One region of the Lysinibacillus sp. S1 genome, then DNA from elsewhere that is predicted to be linked to it. Evidence: a T-box and tRNA genes for the amino acid it is inferred to sense, from the RefSeq annotation. Region 1 holds a T-box; the other regions hold tRNA genes.
What was found. A T-box is a leader RNA that pairs with one kind of tRNA and senses whether it is charged. The one in region 1 lies ahead of ACHZEU_RS20935 (valine--tRNA ligase), so its partner is inferred to be a tRNA-Val.
Positions count from the first base shown of each region.

Region 2: it encodes a tRNA-Val, which carries the amino acid that the T-box ahead of ACHZEU_RS20935 (valine--tRNA ligase) is inferred to sense. The anticodon was not compared.
Region 3: it encodes a tRNA-Val, which carries the amino acid that the T-box ahead of ACHZEU_RS20935 (valine--tRNA ligase) is inferred to sense. The anticodon was not compared.

Region 1 covers NZ_CP173154.1:4,171,048-4,176,437, forward strand. The annotation lists gene hemL (glutamate-1-semialdehyde 2,1-aminomutase) at 1-914, shown strand, start outside; gene ACHZEU_RS20925 (CoxG family protein) at 1,461-1,907, shown strand; gene ACHZEU_RS20930 (valyl-tRNA synthetase) at 2,078-2,752, shown strand; T-box leader at 3,026-3,283, shown strand; partial or broken gene ACHZEU_RS20935 (valine--tRNA ligase) at 3,364-5,390, shown strand, end outside.
Region 2 covers NZ_CP173154.1:2,623,981-2,629,370, forward strand. The annotation lists tRNA gene ACHZEU_RS12975 (tRNA-Ala) at 1-45, opposite strand, end outside; tRNA gene ACHZEU_RS12980 (tRNA-Ile) at 58-134, opposite strand; rRNA gene ACHZEU_RS12985 (16S ribosomal RNA) at 229-1,780, opposite strand; tRNA gene ACHZEU_RS12990 (tRNA-Ala) at 1,923-1,998, opposite strand; tRNA gene ACHZEU_RS12995 (tRNA-Pro) at 2,019-2,095, opposite strand; tRNA gene ACHZEU_RS13000 (tRNA-Arg) at 2,105-2,181, opposite strand; tRNA gene ACHZEU_RS13005 (tRNA-Leu) at 2,190-2,278, opposite strand; tRNA gene ACHZEU_RS13010 (tRNA-Gly) at 2,284-2,358, opposite strand; tRNA gene ACHZEU_RS13015 (tRNA-Leu) at 2,396-2,480, opposite strand; tRNA gene ACHZEU_RS13020 (tRNA-Lys) at 2,498-2,573, opposite strand; tRNA gene ACHZEU_RS13025 (tRNA-Thr) at 2,581-2,656, opposite strand; tRNA gene ACHZEU_RS13030 (tRNA-Val) at 2,660-2,735, opposite strand; rRNA gene rrf (5S ribosomal RNA) at 2,746-2,861, opposite strand; rRNA gene ACHZEU_RS13040 (23S ribosomal RNA) at 2,976-5,390, opposite strand, start outside.
Region 3 covers NZ_CP173154.1:2,951,932-2,957,321, forward strand. The annotation lists rRNA gene ACHZEU_RS14655 (23S ribosomal RNA) at 1-585, shown strand, start outside; rRNA gene rrf (5S ribosomal RNA) at 697-812, shown strand; gene mbcS (acyl-CoA synthetase MbcS) at 927-2,513, opposite strand; tRNA gene ACHZEU_RS14670 (tRNA-Asn) at 2,783-2,859, shown strand; tRNA gene ACHZEU_RS14675 (tRNA-Glu) at 2,974-3,048, shown strand; tRNA gene ACHZEU_RS14680 (tRNA-Val) at 3,104-3,179, shown strand; tRNA gene ACHZEU_RS14685 (tRNA-Tyr) at 3,198-3,281, shown strand; tRNA gene ACHZEU_RS14690 (tRNA-Gln) at 3,296-3,370, shown strand; tRNA gene ACHZEU_RS14695 (tRNA-Lys) at 3,384-3,456, shown strand; gene rocF (arginase) at 3,642-4,547, shown strand; gene sigW (RNA polymerase sigma factor SigW) at 4,681-5,244, shown strand; gene ACHZEU_RS14710 (anti-sigma factor) at 5,258-5,390, shown strand, end outside.

The DNA.
Region 1 (5,390 bases):
TACGTGTAGCACGTGGTGTGACAGGACGTGATAAGATCTTAAAGTTTGAAGGGTCTTATCATGGTCACGGTGACTCCTTATTGATTAAAGCTGGTTCTGGTGTTGCCACATTAGGCCTACCTGATAGCCCTGGCGTACCTGCAGATATCGCCCGCAATACGTTGACAGTTGCCTATAATGATTTAGAAGGGGCAAAAGTGATTTTTGAGAAATTTGGCACAGAGTTAGCTGCAGTCATTGTGGAGCCAGTAGCAGGAAATATGGGTGTTGTACCTCCACAACCAGGTTTCTTAGAAGGTTTGCGTGCACTTACTTCAGAGCACCGTGCATTATTAATCTTTGACGAAGTCATGACAGGTTTCCGCGTAGATTATGGCTGTGCACAAGGGTATTTTGGGGTAACGCCTGATATGACTACTTTAGGTAAAGTCATCGGAGGTGGTCTCCCTGTAGGCGCATTCGCTGGGAAAAAAGAAATTATGGAGCAAGTAGCACCAGCTGGACCAATTTATCAAGCAGGAACATTATCGGGGAATCCGTTAGCGATGACAGCTGGTTATGAAACGTTATCCCGTTTAGACCATGGTACGTATGATTACTTTAAAAAATTAGGGGATCAGCTTGAGGCTGGTTTCCGTGAAGCAGCAACTAAATATAATATCCCGCACACTGTTAATCGTGCAGGCTCTATGATTGGCTTCTTCTTCACGAATGAAGATGTCATTGATTTTGCTTCTGCTAAAACATCAGATTTACAATTATTCGCTGAATATTTCCGTCTAATGGCAGAGGAAGGTATTTTCTTACCTCCTTCTCAATTTGAGGGACTATTCATCTCAACAGCTCACACGGAAGAGCACATTGCGACAACAGTGGCAGCATTCCATAAAGTATTTGCGCAATTAGCGCAATAAAATTTGATAGAGCATGCTAGAATTATTTCTAGCATGCTCTTCTGCTGTTGAAAAACAAAACCATCACTAGAATTTTTGCGAAAGGGGAAAATGGTTTCCGTTGTAGGCTACTTGCTTTCCTATGGCTCACCTCTTTAGCTATCCCATGGGATTCAAGCACCTTCCACCCCACCCCATAAAAATGTTTCTTAATAGCAAGATTTTCAAATAAAGTAAAAGTGTTCACTACTCATTTTATTTAGAGGTGTTGTCACTCACGAACGCCCCCCTGGAAAGGATGCTAGCGGAATGGAATAAACCCTCGCTTTGTAAAATTGCTTTATATCCCATTGACATTACCTTTTTTAATGGATTAAGCAGAAGGCATTATAGTGCTTGAGGAATACATGAGTAAAAAGGAACAATAGCATATATTTACTAGTAAGTACGCTCAACTATACTGGATGAAGGACCTGCTTTTGTCAAAATTACATCTTTCAGCATAGCCAAATTGTGGGCGATATCGTTTATAATATAGCTATTCATAAAAGAAAGTAGTGAATTGATATGGCAACAGGCACACACACGGTCGAAGTACCCGTAGGGATTGAACATGTATGGGATTTCGTTAGTGATATGGAAAAATGGGCAAAGCTTGTCCCTGGTTATAATGCACATGAAATGATTGATGAGAAACACTCCACTTGGACTTTTAAAGGCAATGTTGGCGTTTTGAAAAAAACAGTTGAAGTAGAAATTACAATCTTAGAATGGATAGCACCATCAAAAGTTACATTTGAATTAAAGGGGCTTTCTGATAACTTCACAGGAAATGGCTATTTCCTCGCAGAAAGTATCGACGCTGAAAATACTAAAATGACAGGATTCTTAGAAGTCATTGCAGGCGGGTTAGCTGGCCCTGTTCTCAATCCAATTTTTAAACCGATCGTACCAAAGGCAACACAAATGCTAACAGATCGTGTAGCTAATAAAATTAAATTAGTAAATGTTTAATGATACGAACATCCATGGGAATGGCATGCTAGACTATTACTTCTAGCATGCCATTTTTTTAGTAGTATCTATTTTTAACTCTGTTCAAATGGCAACATCCTAGCATACTATCCTTCAAATCGTCATATGATGCAAAGGGAGGGATTATTATCGAACACAAAACTTGGAATATGCGCGAAACATTTTGTTTTCCTGGATATGGCTGCCCAACTGAAATAGCAGCTGTTCAAATTAAGCCACAGTGGCAGGCAATGCAGTTAGAGGATTCTTTGCGACTTATGGGCATCTATCATATCACCGCACACGTTCGCTTTGATTTTCAAGATATGCAAGCATTTGCGGAAAATGAAGATTTAATTACAATTGATGCCCTTGATATTCAAGGAGATACTGGTTATTTTGAGTATGCCGTTCCTTTACATGTGGATTTACCAAAAGAATCAGATGTCAAAGATTTAATGGTCAAGGATATTCGCCCTAGTCTAACAAATCAGATGTGTCAGCTTGAGTGGACAGTCACAAGTGCTTTCAATGAATATGAACCTGTTGTTGAAAAAGATGTGTTAGACAATCCGCACCTATCAACACATGCTTTCGAACAAGAGGAGACATTGGCTGCAATTGAAGAAARTRTTCAAGTGAAACAACCWGCCGCAGTAGCAGCAGCTTCACGCCAAGAGAATTCTACAACAGTTGACCAAAAAGCTGTATTAAGAGAATCCTCAAGCCATATTGTTGTACGCGAATCCAGTACTTGGCATGAAGTGCMTTCTATGATTTGGGATCTAACAGAAGAATATACACCGCTTAAAGTTCGTGTTTCAAATGATGTCTTTCAAAAGTAAATAGCAGAGAAGAAGCAGGAGTAATAAGAAGACTAAATCACCTGATGTTGGCACAATAATGACACGGATAAACTGAAAAGCACAAATCGGCACGATGATGGTTCTGCAATAAAAACGAACTTGTCGTAGCCAAGGTGGTAAAAGCCAAGGGTTATACTTGCGTCGTCGCATTTGAATTGTCACTTCCTTTTCTATTTACTTTCCTCTTACTAAAAGATGACTAAATCACTTGAAAAATGACACGATCCTGCGGTACAATAAGGAAAATCAAATACAGATGCTATGATAGGGAAGAGTAAATTTTGACTACATTTTCAGAGAGGAAACGGTAGCTGAGAAGTTTCTATTTGTACGAAATTGAAGGTAGCCCTTGAGCAGCTTTAGTGAACTAATAGTAGTTAAAGCCGGTTAAACACCGTTACCGAATTGAGAGCCAGTAGAATAGGCTGAGAAAATATGTTATTTAATATTTATCTTAACCCTGCTGGAATTAAAGGTGGTACCGCGAACTAAAACTCCTTCGTCCTTTTAGACGAGAGGAGTTTTTTTATTGGGTAAAAAATAAATAGTATTTCTTTACCAACAGTTTTCAAACAATAGGAGGAGTCAATATGACAGAAAACATTTCAATGCCAACTAAATATGACCCACAGTCCATTGAAGCTGGTCGCTATGAATGGTGGTTACAAGGGAAGTTCTTCGAGGCACAGCCTGAAAGTGGGAAAAAGCCCTATTCAATCGTTATTCCACCACCGAACGTAACAGGTAAATTACACCTTGGTCATGCTTGGGATACAACATTGCAAGATATTCTCATTCGTATGAAACGCATGCAAGGCTATGATGCCCTATGGTTGCCAGGTATGGACCATGCTGGTATAGCAACMCAGGCAAAAGTAGAAGCCAAGCTGCGTGAGGATAATATTACACGTTATGATTTAGGACGTGAAAAATTCCTCGAAAAAACATGGGAATGGAAAGAAGAGTATGCTGGACATATTCGTGATCAATGGGCAAAGCTTGGTCTTGGATTAGATTATACACGTGAACGTTTCACATTAGACAAAGGTCTTTCAGATGCCGTAAAAACAGTTTTTGTTCAGTTATATGAAAAAGGTTTAATTTATCGTGGTBAACGTATTATCAACTGGGACYCAGBAGSAAAAACAGCATTATCTGATATCGAGGTAATTTATCAGGATGTGCAAGGTGCCTTCTATCATATGAAATATCCATTAGCTGATGGCTCTGGCTATGTAGAAGTTGCTACAACACGTCCCGAAACCATGCTTGGTGACTCTGGGGTAGCTGTTCACCCGAACGATGAGCGTTACCAGCACTTAATTGGTAAAAACGTTATTTTACCGATTGTAGGTCGCGAAATTCCAATTGTTGCTGATGAGTACGTTGATATGGAATTTGGTACTGGGGTTGTAAAAATGACACCAGCCCATGATCCGAACGACTTTGAAGTTGGTAATCGTCATAATCTAGAGCGCATTCTAGTAATGAATGAAGACGGCACAATGAATGATCTTGCTGGCAAATATAAAGGAATGGATCGCTTCGAATGCCGCAAGCAAATTGTTGCTGATTTACAAGAAGCAGGTGTGTTAATTCGCATTGAAGAGCATATGCATTCAGTAGGACACTCTGAACGTTCTGGTGCTGTTGTTGAGCCATATCTTTCAGCACAATGGTTCGTTAAAATGCAACCACTTGCTGATGCTTCCCTAGAGCTGCAAAAGGACGAAGAAGGGAAAGTAAACTTTGTTCCTGCTCGTTTTGAAAACACATATTCCCGCTGGATGGAGAATATACGCGATTGGTGTATTTCTCGTCAATTATGGTGGGGCCATCAAATCCCAGCCTGGTACCATAATGAAACAGGCGAAATATACGTAGGTAAAGAAGCCCCAGCAGATGCAGAAAACTGGACGCAAGATGAAGATGTACTAGATACATGGTTCTCTTCAGCACTATGGCCGTTTTCTACTATGGGTTGGCCAGATGAAGCAAATGAAGAATATAAACGTTACTATCCAACAAATACATTAGTAACAGGCTATGATATTATTTTCTTCTGGGTTTCTCGAATGATTTTCCAAGGCCTTGAGTTTACAGATCAACGTCCATTTAAAGATGTGCTAATTCATGGTTTAGTACGTGATGGTGAAGGGCGTAAAATGAGTAAATCACTTGGCAATGGTGTTGATCCAATGGATGTCATTGAACAATACGGTGCAGATTCATTACGCTACTTCTTAGCTACTGGTTCATCACCTGGTCAAGATTTACGCTATACAACTGAAAAAGTTGAAGCAGTATGGAACTTTGCCAATAAGATTTGGAATGCATCACGTTTTGCGCTTATGAATATGGATGGTATGACATATGATGAGATCGATTTAACTGGTGAAAAATCTGTAGCTKACAAATGGATTTTAACGCGCTTAAATGARWSSWYWGRASGMGTAACCTCTCTTGCAGAGCGTTATGAATTCGGCGAAGTTGGCCGTGAATTATACAATTTCATTTGGGATGATTTCTGTTCTTGGTATATTGAAATGGCAAAATTACCACTTTACGGTGAGGATGAAGCAGCTAAAAAGACAACTCGATCTATTTTAGCTTACGT
Region 2 (5,390 bases), 1.5 Mb from region 1:
CTCCTGCGTGCAAGGCAGGCGCTCTCCCAGCTGAGCTAAGGCCCCAAGAGGTATATATGGTGGGCCTAAATGGACTCGAACCATCGACCTCACGCTTATCAGGCGTGCGCTCTAACCAGCTGAGCTATAGGCCCTCTTGGAAGTTTTATTAAATTTCATAAACCTTCAAAACTGAACGCAAAACGTAATCTTACAAACCCAAGGTTTGTATTCCGAAATAATCCTTAGAAAGGAGGTGATCCAGCCGCACCTTCCGATACGGCTACCTTGTTACGACTTCACCCCAATCATCTATCCCACCTTCGGCGGCTGGCTCCAAAAGGTTACCTCACCGACTTCGGGTGTTACAAACTCTCGTGGTGTGACGGGCGGTGTGTACAAGGCCCGGGAACGTATTCACCGCGGCATGCTGATCCGCGATTACTAGCGATTCCGGCTTCATGTAGGCGAGTTGCAGCCTACAATCCGAACTGAGAACGACTTTATCGGATTAGCTCCCTCTCGCGAGTTGGCAACCGTTTGTATCGTCCATTGTAGCACGTGTGTAGCCCAGGTCATAAGGGGCATGATGATTTGACGTCATCCCCACCTTCCTCCGGTTTGTCACCGGCAGTCACCTTAGAGTGCCCAACTAAATGATGGCAACTAAGATCAAGGGTTGCGCTCGTTGCGGGACTTAACCCAACATCTCACGACACGAGCTGACGACAACCATGCACCACCTGTCACCGTTGCCCCCGAAGGGGAAACTATATCTCTACAGTGGTCAACGGGATGTCAAGACCTGGTAAGGTTCTTCGCGTTGCTTCGAATTAAACCACATGCTCCACCGCTTGTGCGGGCCCCCGTCAATTCCTTTGAGTTTCAGTCTTGCGACCGTACTCCCCAGGCGGAGTGCTTAATGCGTTAGCTGCAGCACTAAGGGGCGGAAACCCCCTAACACTTAGCACTCATCGTTTACGGCGTGGACTACCAGGGTATCTAATCCTGTTTGCTCCCCACGCTTTCGCGCCTCAGCGTCAGTTACAGACCAGAAAGTCGCCTTCGCCACTGGTGTTCCTCCAAATCTCTACGCATTTCACCGCTACACTTGGAATTCCACTTTCCTCTTCTGCACTCAAGTCCCCCAGTTTCCAATGACCCTCCACGGTTGAGCCGTGGGCTTTCACATCAGACTTAAAGGACCGCCTGCGCGCGCTTTACGCCCAATAATTCCGGACAACGCTTGCCACCTACGTATTACCGCGGCTGCTGGCACGTAGTTAGCCGTGGCTTTCTAATAAGGTACCGTCAAGGTACAGCCAGTTACTACTGTACTTGTTCTTCCCTTACAACAGAGTTTTACGATCCGAAAACCTTCTTCACTCACGCGGCGTTGCTCCATCAGGCTTTCGCCCATTGTGGAAGATTCCCTACTGCTGCCTCCCGTAGGAGTCTGGGCCGTGTCTCAGTCCCAGTGTGGCCGATCACCCTCTCAGGTCGGCTACGCATCGTCGCCTTGGTGAGCCGTTACCTCACCAACTAGCTAATGCGCCGCGGGCCCATCCTATAGCGACAGCCGAAACCGTCTTTCAGTCTTTCATCATGAAGTAAAAGAGATTATTCGGTATTAGCCCCGGTTTCCCGGAGTTATCCCAAACTATAGGGTAGGTTGCCCACGTGTTACTCACCCGTCCGCCGCTAACGTCAAAGGAGCAAGCTCCTTTTCTGTTCGCTCGACTTGCATGTATTAGGCACGCCGCCAGCGTTCGTCCTGAGCCAGGATCAAACTCTCCATAAAAGAAATTTGATTAGCTCAAATTGTTTTGCTGGCATCATGTTTGATGTCCAAAATTATGTTTCGTTCACTAGCAAAACTAGCTACTTAAAACTTTATTGATTACGTTTTGCTTGTTCAGTTTTCAAGGTTCATGTAATTGAATTGGTGGAGCCTAGCGGGATCGAACCGCTGACCTCCTGCGTGCAAGGCAGGCGCTCTCCCAGCTGAGCTAAGGCCCCATATTTTTATTTTTAGGAAATGGTCGGGAAGACAGGATTCGAACCTGCGACCCCTTGGTCCCAAACCAAGTGCTCTACCAAGCTGAGCTACTTCCCGTTGTTCTTATGGCGCGCCCGACAGGAGTCGAACCCATAACCTTCTGATCCGTAGTCAGACGCTCTATCCAATTGAGCTACGGGCGCATTTAAAATGGTGCCGAGGACCGGAATCGAACCGGTACGGTAGTCACCTACCGCAGGATTTTAAGTCCTGTGCGTCTGCCAGTTCCGCCACCCCGGCACATTTGGAGCGGAAGACGAGGTTCGAACTCGCGACCCCCACCTTGGCAAGGTGGTGTTCTACCACTGAACTACTTCCGCATGTGCATAAGCTTTTTTTATCTGGCAATGAAAATAATGGTGCGGGTGAAGGGAGTCGAACCCCCACGCCTTGCGGCGCTAGATCCTAAGTCTAGTGCGTCTGCCAATTCCGCCACACCCGCTTATTATTATTTAAAAATGGTGAGCCATGAAGGACTCGAACCTTCGACCCTCTGATTAAAAGTCAGATGCTCTACCAACTGAGCTAATGGCTCGAAAAAATGGTGCCGGCTATAGGAATCGAACCCACGACCTACTGATTACAAGTCAGTTGCTCTACCTGCTGAGCTAAACCGGCATATGGTGGAGGATGACGGGCTCGAACCGCCGACCCTCTGCTTGTAAGGCAGATGCTCTCCCAGCTGAGCTAATCCTCCTGGGTATTATGCCTAGCGACGTCCTACTCTCACAGGGGGAAGCCCCCAACTACCATCGGCGCTAAAGAGCTTAACTTCCGTGTTCGGTATGGGAACGGGTGTGACCTCTTTGCCATCATCACTAGACTTATTAAAAGACAAGATTTATTATACCATATTTCAGTATAAATGCAAGCTTTTTTTTAAACTTACTTGTTCTTTCAAAACTGGATAAACGGTGCATTGAATGCTTCAAACGTTTTGGTTAAGTCCTCGATCGATTAGTATTCGTCAGCTCCATGTGTCACCACACTTCCACCTCGAACCTATCTACCTCATCGTCTTTGAGGGATCTTACTTACTTGCGTAATGGGAAATCTCATCTTGAGGGGGGCTTCATGCTTAGATGCTTTCAGCACTTATCCCGTCCACACATAGCTACCCAGCGATGCCTTTGGCAAGACAACTGGTACACCAGCGGTGTGTCCATCCCGGTCCTCTCGTACTAAGGACAGCTCCTCTCAAATTTCCTACGCCCACGACGGATAGGGACCGAACTGTCTCACGACGTTCTGAACCCAGCTCGCGTACCGCTTTAATGGGCGAACAGCCCAACCCTTGGGACCGACTACAGCCCCAGGATGCGATGAGCCGACATCGAGGTGCCAAACCTCCCCGTCGATGTGGACTCTTGGGGGAGATAAGCCTGTTATCCCCGGGGTAGCTTTTATCCGTTGAGCGATGGCCCTTCCATGCGGAACCACCGGATCACTAAGCCCGTCTTTCGACCCTGCTCGACTTGTAGGTCTCGCAGTCAAGCTCCCTTGTGCCTTTACACTCTACGAATGATTTCCAACCATTCTGAGGGAACCTTTGGGCGCCTCCGTTACCTTTTAGGAGGCGACCGCCCCAGTCAAACTGTCCGCCTGACACTGTCTCCTGCCCCGCTAAGGGGCATGGGTTAGAATTTCAATACAACCAGGGTAGTATCCCACCGACGCCTCCTTCGAAGCTGGCGCTCCGAGATCTCTGGCTCCTACCTATCCTGTACAAGTTGTACCAAAATTCAATATCAGGCTACAGTAAAGCTCCACGGGGTCTTTCCGTCCTGTCGCGGGTAACCTGCATCTTCACAGGTACTATAATTTCACCGAGTCTCTCGTTGAGACAGTGCCCAGATCGTTACGCCTTTCGTGCGGGTCGGAACTTACCCGACAAGGAATTTCGCTACCTTAGGACCGTTATAGTTACGGCCGCCGTTTACTGGGGCTTCAATTCGCAGCTTCGCTTGCGCTAACCACTCCTCTTAACCTTCCAGCACCGGGCAGGCGTCAGCCCCTATACGTCACCTTACGGTTTTGCAGAGACCTGTGTTTTTGCTAAACAGTCGCCTGGGCCTATTCACTGCGGCTCTCATGCGCTTGCACGCTCAAGAGCACCCCTTCTCCCGAAGTTACGGGGTCATTTTGCCGAGTTCCTTAACGAGAGTTCTCTCGCACACCTTAGGATTCTCTCCTCGACTACCTGTGTCGGTTTGCGGTACGGGCACCTCTCACCTCGATAGAGGCTTTTCTTGGCAGTGTGAAATCAGGAACTTCGTCCATACGGACTCGCCATCACAGCTCAACGTTACAGTGTGCGGATTTGCCTACACACACGCCTTACTGCTTGGACGCGCACAACCAACGGCGCGCTTACCCTATCCTACTGCGTCCCCCCATTTCTCAAACGGTGAGGAGGTGGTACAGGAATATCAACCTGTTGTCCATCGCCTACGCCTATCGGCCTCGGCTTAGGTCCCGACTAACCCTGAGCGGACGAGCCTTCCTCAGGAAACCTTAGTCATACGGTGGACGGGATTCTCACCCGTCTTTCGCTACTCATACCGGCATTCTCACTTCTAAGCGCTCCACCAGTCCTTCCGATCTGACTTCAACGCACTTAGAACGCTCTCCTACCACTGACATCGTAGATGTCAATCCACAGCTTCGGTGAATCGTTTAGCCCCGATACATTTTCGGCGCAGCGTCACTCGACCAGTGAGCTATTACGCACTCTTTAAATGATGGCTGCTTCTAAGCCAACATCCTGGTTGTCTGTGCAACGCCACATCCTTTTCCACTTAACGATTACTTTGGGACCTTAGCTGGTGGTCTGGGCTGTTTCCCTTTTGACTACGGATCTTATCACTCGCAGTCTGACTCCCGTGTATAAATATCTGGCATTCGGAGTTTGTCTGAATTCGGTAAACCGGGATGGCCCCCTAGTCCAAACAGTGCTCTACCTCCAGTATTCTCATCACGAGGCTAGCCCTAAAGCTATTTCGGAGAGAACCAGCTATCTCCAAGTTCGATTGGAATTTCTCCGCTACCCACACCTCATCCCCGCACTTTTCAACGTGCGTGGGTTCGGGCCTCCAGTAAGTGTTACCTCACCTTCACCCTGGACATGGGTAGATCACCTGGTTTCGGGTCTACGACCACGTACTATTTCGCCCTATTCAGACTCGCTTTCGCTGCGGCTCCGCCTTCTAAAGCTTAACCTTGCACGTAATCGTAACTCGCCGGTTCATTCTACAAAAGGCACGCTATCACCCATTAACGGGCTCTAACTACTTGTAGGCACACGGTTTCAGGATCTCTTTCACTCCCCTTCCGGGGTGCTTTTCACCTTTCC
Region 3 (5,390 bases), 1.2 Mb from region 1:
TTCGTAGAGTGTAAAGGCACAAGGGAGCTTGACTGCGAGACCTACAAGTCGAGCAGGGTCGAAAGACGGGCTTAGTGATCCGGTGGTTCCGCATGGAAGGGCCATCGCTCAACGGATAAAAGCTACCCCGGGGATAACAGGCTTATCTCCCCCAAGAGTCCACATCGACGGGGAGGTTTGGCACCTCGATGTCGGCTCATCGCATCCTGGGGCTGTAGTCGGTCCCAAGGGTTGGGCTGTTCGCCCATTAAAGCGGTACGCGAGCTGGGTTCAGAACGTCGTGAGACAGTTCGGTCCCTATCCGTCGTGGGCGTAGGAAATTTGAGAGGAGCTGTCCTTAGTACGAGAGGACCGGGATGGACACACCGCTGGTGTACCAGTTGTCTTGCCAAAGGCATCGCTGGGTAGCTATGTGTGGACGGGATAAGTGCTGAAAGCATCTAAGCATGAAGCCCCCCTCAAGATGAGATTTCCCATTACGCAAGTAAGTAAGATCCCTCAAAGACGATGAGGTAGATAGGTTCGAGGTGGAAGTGTGGTGACACATGGAGCTGACGAATACTAATCGATCGAGGACTTAACCAAAAAAGTTTGAAACATTCAATGCGCCGTTTATCCAGTTTTGAAAGAACAACTCTTTCTAAAAAGTCATCTTCTAGACACGGCAGAAAACTATTTATTGCAGGTCGCCCATAGTTTTCTGCTAATGGCAAACAGGTCATACCCTATCCCATACCGAACACGGAAGTTAAGCTCTTTAGCGCCGATGGTAGTTGGGGGCTTCCCCCTGTGAGAGTAGGACGTCGCTAGGCGCAAAAAGTCGCTACTGATACACTCAGTAGTGGCTTTTTTTTGAGCCGATTATTATTTATAAATACATAAAAGAAGGCATCCTCAATGGGTGCCTTCTTGTTTTGATACTTAACTTAATGCGTATGAACTGTAGTAGCTCGTAGTTCGATACGGCGAATTTTCCCTGATGTCGTTTTTGGTAACTCATCAAGAAAGACGATACTACGAGGGTATTTATAAGGGGCTGTTAACGCTTTTACATGCTCCTGTAGCTCCTTTGTTAACTCCTCTTCATTACATTCTTTGAAGCCTTCTCGTAAGATAACAAATGCCTTTACAATATGCCCCCTAATTTCATCTGGCGCAGCTACAACTGCACATTCTTGTACAGCTTCATGTTTGTTTAATGCATCTTCAACTTCAAATGGTCCGATCGTATAACCAGATGAAATAATAATGTCATCTCCACGACCTTCAAACCAGAAGTAACCGTCTTCATCACATTTTGCTTGATCACCTGTAATATACCAATCCCCACGAAATGCAGCTTGTGTGCGCTCTGGTTCTTTATAATATTCTTTAAATAAAGCTGGTGAAGATTTGTGAACAGCAATATCACCAACTTCTCCAACTGGCGCTTCATTCCCTTCATTGTCGATAATACGTACAATATTACCTGGAGTTGGAACACCCATAGATCCAGGACGTAATTCTGTGTTTTCGAGTGTACCAATTAATAATGTGTTTTCTGTTTGTCCATAGCCGTCACGTACTTTTAGTCCAAAATGATTCATAAATGTTTCGATAACTGGACGATTTAAAGGCTCACCAGCAGAAACGGCACTACGTAGAGATGATAGATTGTAGTCTTGTAAATTATCGATTTTCGCCATAATTCGGTATTCAGTCGGTGTACAACATAGAACATTAACTTTTTCATCCTGCATTAATTGAAGATAGGTTTTTGCATCGAATCCACCATGATAGACAAATGCAGTAGCACCGAGCATGATTGTGGATAAAAAAGGACTCCATATCCACTTTTGCCAACCAGGAGCAGCTGTTGCCCACACGAGGTCTCCTTCACGTACACAAAGCCATTTTGAAGCTGCAGTTCTAATATGTGCATATCCCCAGCCATGTGAATGAACAACGCCTTTAGGTTTACCAGTTGTACCAGATGTATAAGAAAGGAATGCCATGTCATCACGTGTAGTAGCTACGGCTGTAAATGTAGCTGGCTGGCTGCTTGCTAATTCATCTAAAGAAGTCCAATCTCCTTTCGCAGCACCGATCACTAGTTTATTTTTCAATGCGTCTACAGAAGAAGCAATTTGATCAACTTCACTAGTAAAAGCCTCATAAGCAATAACTGCACTAGCAGAAGAATGTTCCATCCGATATTCTAAATCGCTTGCACGTAGCATCTCTGAACATGAAATGGGTACGATACCAGCCTTTAAGCAGCCTAGAAAAACGAAATAGGCTTCTGGAAGTCGAGGAATAATAACTAATACACGATCACCTTTTTGAAGCCCCTTCTCCGTAAAAGCGTTTGCGTATTGATTCATTTTTTGGTTAAGCTCCAAATAAGAAACTGTACGTCTCTCTTGTTGTGTATTTAACCAACGTATTGCTTGGCGATCACTATCTTGCGAAAATTTTTCTAATTCCTCTGTGATGTTATAAAATTCAGGTGCAATTAAATCATTTGATACCATCTTGAACATCCTCCCCCAGAAAATTTGATAGAAAATTCATAAAACTATTTTTATTTTAACAATTACAATAATATACAGCAAGAATATTTAGTACGTTAAATAGAAATATTAGAATTAATAGAGAACTATTATGCTTTCAAACGAATATAGGAGGATACTTCGACAAAAAATATAAAAATTTTCACAAAATGTGTTGCATTATTTATAATGCTTGCTATAATAATAAATGTACTTAAGAGGTTGTCTAAAACCAAAGTGAATAGCATTGTTCCGAAGTAGCTCAGTTGGTAGTAGCACCTGACTGTTAATCAGGTTGTCGCAGGTTCGAGTCCTGCCTTCGGAGCCATTTTTTTTGTCCTTTTTTCAAATGCTATAATACATAAAAAAATTTGTGGAAAAGCATTGCAATTATTAATAAAAAATGTTATTATAATTCTTGTCTTGTTTGAGACGTAATATTGGCCCCTTGGTCAAGTGGTTAAGACACCGCCCTTTCACGGCGGTAACACGGGTTCGAATCCCGTAGGGGTCACCATTTAAAACATAGGCTTTATAAAGAATATAAACTGTGATATAACACCTGTTTCTATGGAGGATTAGCTCAGCTGGGAGAGCATCTGCCTTACAAGCAGAGGGTCGGCGGTTCGAGCCCGTCATCCTCCACCATTCTTATTGTGTTATTTCGGAGGGGTAGCGAAGTGGCTAAACGCGGCGGACTGTAAATCCGCTCCTTAGGGTTCGGCGGTTCGAATCCGTCCCCCTCCACCAGTTTTATAAATGATTGGGGTATAGCCAAGCGGTAAGGCAACGGATTTTGATTCCGTCATGCCTAGGTTCGAATCCTAGTACCCCAGCCATTTTTTCTTTTATGAGCCATTAGCTCAGTTGGTAGAGCATCTGACTTTTAATCAGAGGGTCGAAGGTTCGAGTCCTTCATGGCTCACTTTTTTAGAATGAAAATTATTCAAAAGTGTTATATTAACTACAGATAACTAATCTCTTGCTGAAAACAGTAGGAGATTTTTTTATGTTATTTATAAATGAATAAATATACAACTTTTTGTCGAGTTGAGCCAAGTGGTATGTAGGCTTTACAATAATCTTATAACTTTTAGGGGGTATAAAAACATGAATAAACTTAATATTTCTATTATTGGAGTACCAACAGATTACGGACAAACACGCCGTGGGGTAGATATGGGACCAAGTGCTATTCGATATGCAGGTATTGTTGAACGTTTAGAGGCTATCGGACACGATGTACAGGATCAAGGGGATATTCGTGTTAGTCAAAAGCTTGCTGACGGAGCTGTGGATGAAAAATTACTAAATTTAGAGGAAGTTGTAGATGTTAGTACTGCATTAGCAAATAGTGTGCATGAAGTAGTGGAACAAAAGAAATTCCCACTCGTATTTGGTGGAGACCATAGCATTGCTATTGGAACATTAGCTGGATTAGGTGAACATTACAAAAATCTCGGTGTTATCTGGTATGACGCTCATGCAGATTTAAATACACCTGAAACAACACCTTCAGGCAATATACATGGGATGCCGTTAGCCGTTAGTATTGGGCTAGGACATGAACGTTTAGTGCAAATTCGCAACTATGCTCCAAAAATTAAGCCAGAAAACGTGATTATAATTGGAGCTCGTTCAGTAGACCCAGGAGAACGTGAATTGATACGTCAACAAGGAATTAAAGTATATACAATGCATGAAATCGACCGACTTGGCATGACACGTGTGATGGAAGATGCACTTGCTTATTTAAAGGAACGAAATGTTGATGGCTTACATTTATCACTTGATTTAGACGGATTAGATCCACTTTATACGCCAGGTGTGGGTACACCAGTTCCAGGCGGAATTACGTACCGAGAAAGCCATTTAGCAATGGAAATGTTACAAGAATCAGGCATGGTAACTTCAGCAGAGTTTGTAGAGGTAAATCCTATATTAGATGAAAAGAATACAACAGCAAATGTGGCTGTTGCATTAATGGGATCTTTATTTGGCGAAACACTAGTTTAAAGAAAATTTGACAAAAAATTGCCTGTTGCCACATTGCATAAAAATCTTTTGCTATAATTGAATTAAAACGAAACTTTTCTTATTGGTGCTTCGTATAGTATAAGACAGTTGTAAAGGTGGAGAAGTCAACACAATGGATGCGTTAGTAAATAAGAGAATAAAACAAGTGCTTAAAGGCGATCAAAACGCATTTGCCGATATTGTGAGTCTCTATCAGCACAAACTGTACCAAGTATGCTATCGAATGTTAGGCAACAAACAAGAGTCTGAAGACATTGCTCAAGAGGCTTTTGTGCGAGCTTATATGAACTTGCATACATTTGATCAGAAAAGAAAGTTTTCAACGTGGCTTTATCGCATAGCGACAAACCTCTGCATTGACCGTATTCGAAAAAAGAAACCGGATTATTATTTAGATGCAGAAGTAGCTGGTACAGAAGGGCTTGATATGTATTCGCAAATCGCAGCAGATGACCAGCTACCAGAGGAGCAGTTAGAACAAATGGAGCTGCAAGATCGCATTCAATATGAAATTGGACGATTGCCGGATAAATACCGTTCGGTTATAGTATTGAAATATATAGAAGAGTTATCGTTACAAGAGATTAGCGAGATTTTAGATATGCCGCTTGGAACGGTGAAAACGAGGATTCACCGCGGACGTGAGGCATTACGTAAGCAATTAAACAATCTGTAGGAGGGGGAGCGTCATGAATACTTGTCCAGAGCATATTATAGACTATATGCATGATTATTTAGACGGTGACATTAGTCGTGAGCATGAGCAAGAGTTGAAACAACACTTGCATACATGTAATGATTGTAAACAGTTGATGCAAGAAT